2 regions of the Mycobacterium sp. pW045 genome follow, and region 1 is predicted to be linked to the other one. Evidence: riboswitches for the same ligand, from Rfam matches in the RefSeq annotation. Region 1 holds a riboswitch; the other holds the start of a gene.
What was found. A riboswitch is a leader RNA that binds a small molecule or an ion and turns the genes downstream of it on or off. The one in region 1 is predicted to bind cobalamin.
Positions count from the first base shown of each region.

Region 2: another riboswitch for cobalamin. It lies ahead of metE (5-methyltetrahydropteroyltriglutamate--homocysteine S-methyltransferase); the one in region 1 lies ahead of ACAG20_RS05575 (PPE domain-containing protein).

Region 1 is NZ_JBGGKU010000003.1:157,100-162,855, reverse strand. Features, by position in the region: gene ACAG20_RS05580 (PPE family protein) at 1-1,293, opposite strand, end outside; cobalamin riboswitch at 1,324-1,512, opposite strand; gene ACAG20_RS05575 (PPE domain-containing protein) at 1,503-3,122, opposite strand; cobalamin riboswitch at 3,154-3,303, opposite strand; gene ACAG20_RS05570 (NADP-dependent isocitrate dehydrogenase) at 3,385-5,619, opposite strand.
Region 2 is NZ_JBGGKU010000010.1:93,324-99,079, forward strand. Features, by position in the region: gene ACAG20_RS16540 (crotonase/enoyl-CoA hydratase family protein) at 1-543, opposite strand, end outside; gene metE (5-methyltetrahydropteroyltriglutamate--homocysteine S-methyltransferase) at 636-2,930, opposite strand; cobalamin riboswitch at 3,048-3,245, opposite strand; gene ACAG20_RS16550 (SDR family oxidoreductase) at 3,300-3,950, opposite strand; gene ACAG20_RS16555 (acetyl-CoA C-acyltransferase) at 4,057-5,202, shown strand; gene ACAG20_RS16560 (crotonase/enoyl-CoA hydratase family protein) at 5,199-5,756, shown strand, end outside.

The DNA.
Region 1 (5,756 bases):
ACCGGGCGGCGGGGTGGGTGCTGCGGCCGGAGCCGACGCGGGTGCGGGCGTCGGAGTCGGTGCCGGGGCGGGCGCGGGCGCCGGGGCCGGCGGCTGGGCCATCGCCAAACCGGGTGGCGGGGCTGGCGGCGGCACCGCGGCGGCCGCCGCGAAGTGGTGCGCCAGCCCGCCGATGCCCAGACCGCCGAGCACCCCGGCGGGGGCCAGCACGCTCGTGGCGGCCAGCGCCGGCAGCAGTGCGGGTATCAGCGCCGTCTGGGTGATCAGGTAGTTGAGCGCCTGGATGGTATTGCCGATCGTCGCCCCGACGATCTCGACCATCGCCAGCGGTACCACCAGGCCGAGTCCCTGGGGGTTGAACAGCGCCGTGTACATGATCGCCAGCAGATCGTCGACGATGACGATGCTGGTGAACGCGAAGAACGACCCCGGGTCCAGGGGCACCGAGAAGATGTAGGCCAGGTTTGCCGGGTTGAAATAGCTCAGCGGGTTGCCGGTCCACCCCAGCCACGATCCGGGCACGCCCCACGGCGGCAACAACGACGATCCGCTCTGCAGGCTCGTGAAGAAATCGGCGAGCGGACCCGAGATGCCGGTGAAGCCGATCTTGTCGAAGAACTCGGTCAGCTGCGCATACAGCGGGTACTGGCTGCTGTCGGGATACGGCGGGCTGGGGACGAGTCCTTCGAGCCATTTCGCGAAGTCGAGGAACCACTGCGGCGGCTCCGGCGCCGTCGCGTCCGCGCTCCCGGCGGCCTTGAGCACCGGGGGCGCCGGCTCGGTCTGCGGCGATGCCGCCACCGCGGTGGTCGCGGTGGCCTGGTAGGCGGTCATCACGGTGGCGGCCTGCAGCCACATCCGCGCGTAGTCGGCCTCGTTCAGCGCGATCGGAATGGTGTTGACGCCAAAGAAGTTCGTGCCCACCAGCACCGCATGCGTGACATGGTTGGCCACCAACTCGGCCATCGTCGGCATCGCCGCCAGTGCGCTGGTGTAGGCGGCTGCCGCGGTCTGCTGCTGGGCAGCGGTCGCCGTGGCATCGGCACCGGCACGCACCAACCACGCCAGGTAGGGCGCGTTGGCGGCCACGAACGCCTCCGCGGACGGGCCCTGCCAGGCCCCGGACTGCACCGCGCCCAACAGGGCGGTCAGCTCATCGGCAATCTCGGCGTACTCGACGGCCAAAGCCGTCCACGCCGACGAGGAGGCCAGCAACGGGCCGGCACCGGGGCCGGCGGACAACAGCGACGAATGGATCTCAGGAGGCGACGCCATCCAAATAGGGGCGGTCACGTCGACCAGCTCTCTCGGGGTACACCGCCCCGGGTAGCAGGATGCGACGACGTGAGTGTCCTGACTCTCGGATCAACGCTCGCCTCGCCTTCCAACTCCACATGGAGCCGTGGCTGTTGAGGGTCGCTCCCCGATCACAGTGGCGGGACCGTGCCGGATTCTCACCGGCTTCCTGCACCGTCGTTGCCTTACCGGCGAATTATCGCACGCTAAGGGGCCTGCTTGCGACGTTCCCGCGTCCAGGTGCCCGGTGTCATCGGTGCCTTTACCGCGCCGAAGGCGTCCCCGGCCAGCGCGGTCAGGCCGCTGGGGAGCATGCCCGGCGGGTCGGTGTCGACCACCGCATCCAGCTCATCGTCCAAGTCCATGTACTCGTAACCGCGGCCCAGCATGTCGGCCTTCGCCTTGCGGCGGCGCCGGGCCTTGGCCGTCTCCTGGGCGGTGGCCGCGGCAGCGGGAACCTCTGCTGCGTCGGGCTCGGGCGCTTTGCGTCGCCGCGCGCTGGTGCCCGCCGCCCGGCGGGCCTGCTGGCCCAGGCCGGCCACCATGTACAGGTAGGACATGCCGTCCACCGGCGACAACGGCGGAGCGGGCGGCGGCGGAGGCGCCGGCGGTGCAGCCGGGGCTGGAGCGGGCGCGGGAGCCGGCGCCGGAGCGGGGGCGGGGGCCGGCGCCGCGGCCGGTGGAGTGGGCGCCACGGTCAGACCGGCGAACGGCGGGACCACCGGAACGACCGGAACCGGCACGGCGTGCAGCGCGGCCAGCCCGGACAGTCCCGCCAGCCCGGCCAATGGCGCCGCGGCCAGCGGCGCCAGGGCGGCGGTCAGCATCGGCAGCATCACCGGGATCAGCACGATCGCCTGCTCCAGCAGCGTCTTGAGCAGGGCGATCACGTCGGTGATGATGGTGCCGATCGCCTCGACCGCGGTGAACAGCAAGGTGGCGGCGATGGTGCTCGGGTTGCCGCTGGCGAACGCCGCGGCCAGGTCGGCGGCGATGAACGCGAAGGTCTGCGACAGATAGGCGGCGAACGACCCGAAGTCCATCGGGTAGCCCAGCGCGAACGCGATGTTGTAGGGGCTGAAGAAGCTGAGCGGGTTGCCCAGCACGGGCAGCCAGGGGTCGAAGCCGGCGAACATCGACTGCAGGTAGGGGTTGGCCGCCAGTTCGTTGATCATCGGCTGCAGCACGTTGTTGTAGAAGTCGGTGTAGCCGCTGTTCTGCAGCCATTCCATGATGTCGTTCTGCCGGTCCGGCGGCAGCTGCGGCTGGCTGGCGTCTGCGGCGTTGGCCTTGGCGATCTGCGGCGCGGCGACGGTCTGCGGGCTCGACGCCACCGCCGCGCCGGCGACGGCCTGGTAGGTGGCCATCACGGTGGCGGCCTGTAGCCACATCCGGCCGTAGTCGGCCTCGTTGAGCGCGATCGGGATGGTGTTGACGCCGAAGAAGTTGGTGGCCACCAGCACCGCGTGGGTGGCGTGGTTGGCCGCCAGTTCGGCCAGCGTCGGCATGGCCGCCAGCGCGGCGCTGTAGGCCGAGGCCGCGATCTGCTGCTGGGCGGCCATCACCGAACTGTTGGCGGCGGCGTGGGTCAGCCAGCCCAGGTAGGGCGCGTTGGCCGCCAGGTAGGCCTCGGCGGACGGGCCCTGCCAGGCCCCGGCCTGCACCGCGCCCAGCAGGGCCGTCAGCTCGTCGGCGATCTCGGTGTACTCGGTGCTCAGGGCGCTCCACGCCGCCGCCGACGCCAGCAGCGGACCGGCGCCGGGGCCGGCCGACAGGAGCGTCGAATGGACTTCGGGAGGAGACGCGATCCAAATCGGCGCGGTCACGTTCGCCAGCTTCCTCGGGGTGCCCGCCCCGAATCGCAGGTCGCGACGACGTGAGTGTCTGGCTCTCGGAGACGGTTCACTCCCCGATGACAGTGGCGGGACCGCTCCGGACTTGCACCGGATTCCTACCTCGTCGTCGCCTTACCCGGCGAATTGTCGCACGCCGGACACCGACGACCGCCGCTAACCGCCGCCGAGAGCCAAATCCACGACGCCTGTGTCGGCGTGTCTGTCGTGGATTTGGCTCTCACCTGAAGGGGGATCAGTCCTTGCCGTCGATCACCGCGTTGAGCGTCGGGCTGGGCCGCATCACCGCCTCCGTCAGGGCGTGATCCGGCGCGTAATAGCCGCCGATATCCACTGCCTTGCCCTGCACCACGGTCAGCTCGTCGAGGATGACGTCCTGGTTCTTCTCCAGCCCGTTCGCCACCGCGGCGAAGTGCTCGGCCAGCTTGGGGTCCTCGGTCTGCGCGGCGAGCTCCTGCGCCCAGTACTTGGCCAGGAAGAACTGGCTGCCGCGGTTGTCGAGCTCGCCGGTCTTGCGCGACGGGTTCTTGTTGTCGGCCAGCAGCCTGCCGATCGCCGTGTCCAGCGTCTGCCCCAGGATCTTCGCGCCGCGGTTGCCGGTCTTGGCGCCCATGTCGTCGAAGCTGGCGCCCAGCGCCAGGAATTCGCCGAGCGAGTCCCAGCGCAGGTGGTTCTCCTCCACGAGCTGCTTGACGTGCTTGGGCGCCGAACCACCGGCGCCGGTCTCATACATGCCGCCGCCGGCCATCAGCGGCACGATCGACAGCATCTTGGCGCTGGTGCCCAGCTCCAGGATCGGGAACAGGTCGGTGAGGTAGTCGCGCAGAATGTTGCCCGTCGCGGCGATGGTGTCCTGGCCGCGGATCAGCCGCTCCAGGGTGTAGCGCATCGCCCATACCTGCGGCATGATCTGGATCTCCAGGCCCTCGGTGTCGTGGTCCTTCAGGTAGGCCTTCACCTTCTTGCGCAGCTCGGCCTCGTGCGGGCGCTCGGTGTCAAGCCAGAACACCACCGTCATGCCGGAGATCCGCGCGCGCTGCACGGCCAGCTTCACCCAGTCGCGGATGGCGGCGTCAGTGACCGTGCACAGCCGCCAGATGTCACCGGCCTCGACGTTCTGACTCAGCAGCACCTCACCGGTGTCCAAGTCCACGATGTCGGCGATCCCGGCCTCGGGAACCTCGAAAGTCTTGTCGTGACTGCCGTATTCCTCGGCCTTCTGTGCCATCAGGCCGACGTTGGGCACGGTGCCCATGGTGGCCGGGTCGAACTGGCCGTGGGTCTTGCAGAAGTTGATCAGCTCCTGGTAGATCCGCGAGAAGGTGGATTCGGGGTTGACCGCCTTGGTGTCCTTGGTCCGCCCGTCGGCGCCGTACATCTTGCCGCCCGCCCGGATCATCGCCGGCATCGAGGCGTCGACGATGACGTCCGACGGCGAGTGGAAGTTGGTGATGCCGTTGGCCGAGTCCACCATCGCCAGTTCGGGCCCCTGCTCGTGGCAGGCGTGCATGTCCTCGATGATCTCTTCGCGCTGCGAGGCCGGCAGCGTCTCGATCTTGTCATACAGGTCGACCAGGCCATTGTTGACGTTGACGCCCAGGTCGTCGAAGAGCTTCTGGTGCTTGGCGAATGCGTCTTTGTAGAACACCTTGATGGCGTGGCCGAACACGATCGGGTGGCTGACCTTCATCATGGTGGCCTTGACGTGCAGCGAGAACATCACACCGGTCTTGCGGGCGTCTTCCATCTGGTATTCGTAGAACTCGCGGAGCGCCTTGACGCTCATGAACATCGAGTCGATGATCATGCCGTCGGACAGGGCGACCTTCTCCTTGAGCACAATCTTCTTGCCGCCCTTGGTTTTCAGCTCCATCTTCACATCACGGGCACGGTCCAGCGTCATCGACTTCTCGCCGTGGTAGAAGTCGCCGTGGCGCATGGTGGCCACGTGGGTGCGCGACGCCTGCGACCACTCCCCCATGCTGTGCGGGTGCTTGCGGGCGTACTCCTTGACCGCCTTGGGCGCACGTCGGTCGGAGTTTCCTTGCCGCAGAACCGGGTTCACAGCACTGCCCAGGCACTTGGCGTAGCGGTCGTGGGTCTGGCGTTCGGCGTCGGTCTTGGGGTCGGCCGGGTAGTCCGGCAACGCGAAGCCCTTGTCCTGCAGTTCCTTGATCGCGGCGACCAGCTGCGGCACCGACGCGCTGATGTTGGGCAACTTGATGATCGTGGTGTCGGGCAGTTCGGTCAGCCGCCCGAGTTCGGCCAGGTTGTTGGGCACCCGCTGCTCCTCGGTGAGCACGTCGGGGAACTCCGCCAGGATGCGCGCGGCCAGCGAGATGTCACTGGATTTGACGTCGATGCCCGCGGGCTCGGTGAAGGCCCGCACGATCGGCAGGAACGAGTACGTCGCCAGCAGCGGCGCCTCGTCGGTCAGCGTGTAGATGATGGTCGGCTGGTCGGCGCACATGGCTGTTCTCCCGGCGTCAGGGTTCGAATGTCTGTTGTTCCGCGTGGTACACGGCGGCCTCAAGTATCGCGTACCGGCCATTGGCGGCCACCGGCCGGTGAGCAGGTGGCGGCACCTCCGATAGATGCGATAGGCTG
Region 2 (5,756 bases), on a different contig from region 1:
GGCACGGTATAGCAAATCCAATGCCGTTGGCATCCCGACGATCCGGGGCAGGAACCACGTCGAACATGCCTCCGGGGTGATGCCCAGCTTGCCGAACACCAGACCGAATCGCGCCTTGGTGGAGAACAATCGCGCGTCCATCGCCAGCATCATGGTGGCGCCGATCCCGACCGCGGGTCCGTTGACCGCGGCGATCACCGGCTTGCGGCAGTTATAGATCGCCAGCGTGACCTGCCCGCCGGTGTCGCGTACCCGGGCCAGCTCCGGGTCATCGAGGTCGGCCATGTCGGCCAGCGTCGGGGACTTGGTCTCATCGAGGCCGAACACGTTGCCGGAACCCGACAGGTCCATCCCCGCGCAGAACGCGCGTCCCGACCCGGTGACGATCACCGCGCGGACCGCGTCGTCATCGTTGACCTCGACGAAGGTGCGCTCCAACTCGTCGGCCATCTCGACGGTGAACGCGTTGAGGTTGTCCGGGCGGTCGAGGTAAAGGGTCAGAATGCCGTCTTCGACCTCATGACGAATGGTGGTGAAGTCCATATCTGCTCCTCCTGCGCGCCGAGCGTGCACCTACTGCGAGATTTTCACAATCCTTTCGCAGCAGGCGCACGCTCGGCGACGCGGGTCAGGCCTTACACGTTGGCGCGGGCCTGCTTCGCCGCGGCGACCAGGTTGGCCAGCGAGGCGGTCACCTCGTCGGTCTTGCGGGTCTTCAAGCCGCAGTCCGGGTTGACCCACAAGCGCTGCGCCGGAACGGCGTCAAGTGCTTCCCGCAATGAGGTGGCCATCTCGTCGGTGGATGGCACCCGCGGGGAGTGGATGTCATAGACGCCCGGCCCCACCCCGTTGGAGAACCCGATCGCATTGAGGTCGTCGAGCACCTCCATGTGCGAGCGGGCGGCCTCGATCGAGGTGACGTCGGCATCCAGGTCGGCGATGGCCCCGATCACCTCGCCGAACTCCGAGTAGCACAGGTGGGTGTGGATCTGGGTCGCATCCGACACCCCCGACGTCGCCAGCCGGAACGCGCCGACCGCCCACGTCAGGTAGGCCTCCTGGTCGGCCTTGCGCAGCGGCAGCAACTCCCGCAGCGCCGGCTCGTCGACCTGGATCACCGCGATGCCGACGGACTCCAGATCCACCGTCTCGTCGCGGATCGCCAGCGCCACCTGGTTGGCGGTGTCGGCCAGCGGCTGGTCGTCGCGGACGAACGACCACGCCAGGATGGTCACCGGCCCGGTGAGCATGCCCTTGACCGGCTTGTCGGTCAGCGACTGCGCATAGGTGGCCCACTCAGTCGTCATCGGGTGCGGCCGCGAGACGTCGCCGAACAGCACGGGTGGACGCACGCACCGGCTGCCGTAGGACTGCACCCAGCCGTTGGCGGTGGCGAAGAACCCCTCCAGCTGCTCGGCGAAGTACTGCACCATGTCGTTGCGCTCCGGCTCGCCGTGTACCAGCACGTCCAAGTCGAGGCTCTCCTGCAGCTTGATCACCGCGGCGATCTCGGCTTTCATCCGGCGGGTGTACTCGTCCCTGTCGATCTCGCCGGCGACCAGCGCGGCCCGGGCCTTGCGGATGTCGACGGTCTGCGGGAACGACCCGATGGTGGTGGTGGGCAGCGGCGGCAGGTGCAGTCGTTCGGCTTGCGCGGCGCGGCGTGCCTCGGCGCTGCCGCGGCGCGCGCCGGACGCGGTGATGGTCGCGATCCGGTCGCGGACGTCGGCGTTGTTCAGCCGCGGATCGGCCTTGCGGGAGGCGACGGCGGCGTTGGACGCGCCGATCTCGTCGCCGATGGCATCGCGGCCCTCACGCAGCGCGCGCGCCAGGGTAGCCACCTCGCTCACCTTCTCCGCGCCGAACGCCAGCCAGCTGCGCAGGTCGTCGTCGAGCCCGCTCTCACCGTCGAGCGTGTAGGGCACGTGCAGCGTCGAGCAGGATGTCGAGACGGCCAGCGAGCCGACCGAACCCAGCAGCGACGCCAGCTTGGCCAGTGCGGCCTGCAGGTCGGTGCGCCAGATGTTGCGGCCGTCGACCACACCGGCGACCAGGGTCTTGGAGGCCAACTCCGGCACCGACGCGATCTTGGTGTTCGGGCCGTAGACCAGGTCGACACCGATCGCCTCGACCGGGGTGCGGGCCAGCGCCGGCAGCGCCGCACCCGGGTCGCCGAAGTAGGTCGCGACGAAGATCGCCGGCCGGTTGCTCAACCCGCCCAGCCGGGCGTAGACCTGCTCGGCCAGCGCGGGGGCGTCGGCGGAGACGTCGGTCACCAGCACCGGTTCGTCGATCTGCACCCATTCGGCCCCGGCGTCTGCCAGCTTGCCCAGCAGTTCGGCGTAGACGTCGGTCAGCTCATCGAGGCGGTGGATGGGCGCGGGTGCTCCGTCGACGGCCTTGCTCAGCAGCAGGAACGTGATGGGTCCGATGATCACCGGCCGGGCCACGTTTGCGCCGAAGCCCTGCTCCCTGGCCTCGGCCAGCTCGGCGAGCACCTTGGCCGGGTTGAGTGCGAACGTGGTCTCCGGGCCGATCTCCGGGACGATGTAGTGATAGTTGGTGTCGAACCACTTCGTCATCTCCAGCGGGGCGATCTCGGCATTGCCCCGGGCCGCGGCGAAGTAGCGGTCCAGCTCGTCGGCCACCCCGGCGACCCGAGCCGGCAGCGCGCCGAGCAGCACCGCGGTGTCGAGCATCTGGTCGTAGTAGGAGAAGGTGTTCACCGGTATCGAGTCCAGCCCGGCGGCGGCCAACTGCGCCCAGGTGTCGCGGCGCAGGCCGGCTCCGACGTTCCGCAGTTCGTCCTGGCCGATCCGGCCGGCCCAGTAGCTCTCGGTGGCGCGCTTGAGTTCGCGGCGCGGACCGATCCGCGGTGAGCCGAGAATGGTGCAGGTAAAGGGTTGAGCGGTCACGATCTGATCCTTCAATCGGAGGGTGGGTCACCGCCGGCGGTCGTCCAGCCAATCCGGTCCCGTGCACATTTAATGCACTATAACCCTCAAAAACCAGACGCCCATTCCGCGAGGCGGTGATCCGCCGGGCGCGGCGCACCCGGCACAACAGGCAGGTCTTCGGACTCGCAGGCGCGCACCGACGGTGCTCCTAGTGGCCGTCGCTTCCCAGTCACTTCGTGACCAGTGCCTTGGACGGCGGTCGTTCCTGCATACCGCTGCGGGACAGTCCCGGATTCTCACCGGGTTCCCTCTCGCACACCGCGGAAAACCCACGTTGTGCTCGATGCCGACACCACCTTGCGGCGGTACCGGCAAACCAGTTGCGTGGCCAAGACTACCTGGTCAACTGGCTTGCAGGGCCTCCAGGATGGGGGTCTCGCCATCGTTGAACTCGATGGTGCGGCGACTCGTTGACGGCTCGACCAGGCAGGCCGCGATCACCTGTGCGACATTGGCTCGCGAGACCGTTCCCTTGTCGGTTGCGGCGCCCGTCTCGATGCGGCCAGTGGCCGGTTCGAGGGTGAGCCGGCTCGGGCCGAGCACCGTCCAGTCGAGGTCGCTCGCTCGCAGATGAGCGTCGGCGGCGCCCTTGGCCTGCGCGTACGGGAAGAACGCATCGTCCTCGGGCACGCCGTGCCCTGGCCCGGCGCCGAAATAGGACACCATCACGAATCGGCGCACCCCGGCCTGCCCGGCGGCATCGATGACCCGGATCGCGGCGTCGCGGTCCACCGCGTAGGTCCGGGCGGGGTTGCCGCCGCCGGCCCCGGCGGAGAACACCACCGCGTCGTGCCCGGCGACCAGTTCCGCCAGGGCGTCGGTGTCCAGCTGTTCGATGTCGGCCACCACCGGGACCGCGCCGGTCACCGCCACTTCTTCGCTGTGGTCGGGGTTGCGGAACACCGATGTCACCTGATCGCCGCGCTCGGACAGGATCGGGCTGAGCAGCAGGGCGACCTTGCCGTGGCCGCCGAAGATCACGACGCGTGCCATGACTTTGACCGTACGCGAAGCGTGGAGCGACCCCCGTTGACACCAGCCGAGCGCCGCGGTTGACAATCGAGGGCAACCAGCCCCGAAGCAACAAAGGAGAACACCCATGGCCGAAGCAGTCATCGTAGAAGCGGTGCGTTCGCCGATCGGCAAGCGCAACGGCGGTCTGTCGGGGGTCCACCCGGCGGAACTGTCCGCCCAGGTGCTCAACGGGTTGGTCACCCGGGCGGGTGTGGACCCCGCCTTGGTCGACGACGTGATCTGGGGTTGCGTGATGCAGGCCGGCGAGCAGGCCCTCGACATCGGGCGCACCGCGGTGCTGGCCGCCGGGTGGCCCGAGTCCGTGCCGGGGGTGACGGTGGACCGCCAGTGCGGATCCAGCCAGCAGTCGGTGCACTTCGCCGCCGCCGGTGTGGTCGCCGGGCACTACGACGTTGTCGTCGCCGGCGGCGTCGAATCGATGTCGCGGACCCCGATGGGCTCATCGCTGGCCAACGGTGGACACCCCTACCCGGAGGCGTTCCGCAACCGCTACAGCCAGACCCCCAACCAGGGGATCGGCGCGGAGATGATGGCCGAGAAGTGGGGCCTGGACCGCACCGCGCTCGACGAGTTCGCGCTGGCCTCGCACGAGAAGGCCGCCGCTGCCCAGGATTCCGGCGCGTTCAAAGACGAGATCGTCGCGATCAAGGATGCTGAGGGGAATGCCGTCAGCGACGACGAGGGCATCCGCCGCGGAACCACTATCGAGAAGATGGCCCAGCTCAAGCCGGCGTTCAAGGAAGACGGCGTCATCCACGCCGGCAACTCCAGCCAGATCTCCGACGGTTCGGCGGCGCTGCTGTTCATGTCGGCGGCCAAGGCGCAGGAGCTGGGGCTGACCCCGCTGGCGCGGGTGCACACCGCCACGCTGGCCGGCGCCGACCCGGTGATGATGCTGAGCGCCCCGATCCCGGCCACCCAGAAGGCGCTGCAGCGCAGCGGCCTCAGCGTCGATGACATCGGGGTGTTCGAGGTCAACGAGGCGTTCGCCCCGGTGCCGATGGCCTGGCTGGCCGAGATCGGCGCGGATGCGAAGAAGCTCAACCCCAACGGCGGGGCGATCGCGCTGGGCCACCCGCTGGGCGGTTCCGGCGCCCGGATCATGACCACCATGCTGTACCACATGCGCGCCAACGGGATCCGCTACGGCCTGCAGACCATGTGCGAGGGCGGCGGTCAGGCCAACGCCACCATCCTGGAGCTGCTGTGAGTGACGCGGCCGTTCTCGTTGAGCGGCGCGACGGTGGCGTACTGCTGATCACCATCAACCGGCCCGAAGCCCGCAATGCCATCAACGGCGCGGTCAGCGCGGGGATCGGCGACGCGTTGGCGCAGGCCCAGAGCGACGATGAGGTGCGGGCGGTGGTGCTCACCGGTGCGGGGGACAAATCCTTCAGCGCCGGCGCCGATCTCAAGGCGATCGCCAACCGGGAGAACATCTATCACCCCGAACACCCGGAGTGGGGTTTCGCCGGCTACGTACAGCACTTCATCGACAAGCCCACCATCGCCGCGGTCAACGGCACCGCGCTGGGCGGCGGCACCGAGATCGCACTGGCCAGCGACCTGGTGATCGCCGAGCAGCGCGCCCAGTTCGGGCTGCCCGAGGTCAAGCGGGGCCTGATCGCCGGCGCCGGCGGGGTGTTCCGCATCATCGACCAGCTACCCCGCAAGGTCGCCCTGGAGCTGCTCTACACCGGGGAGCCGATGTCGGCCGCCGACGCCGCGCGGTGGGGGCTGGTGAACCAGGTGGTTCCCGACGGC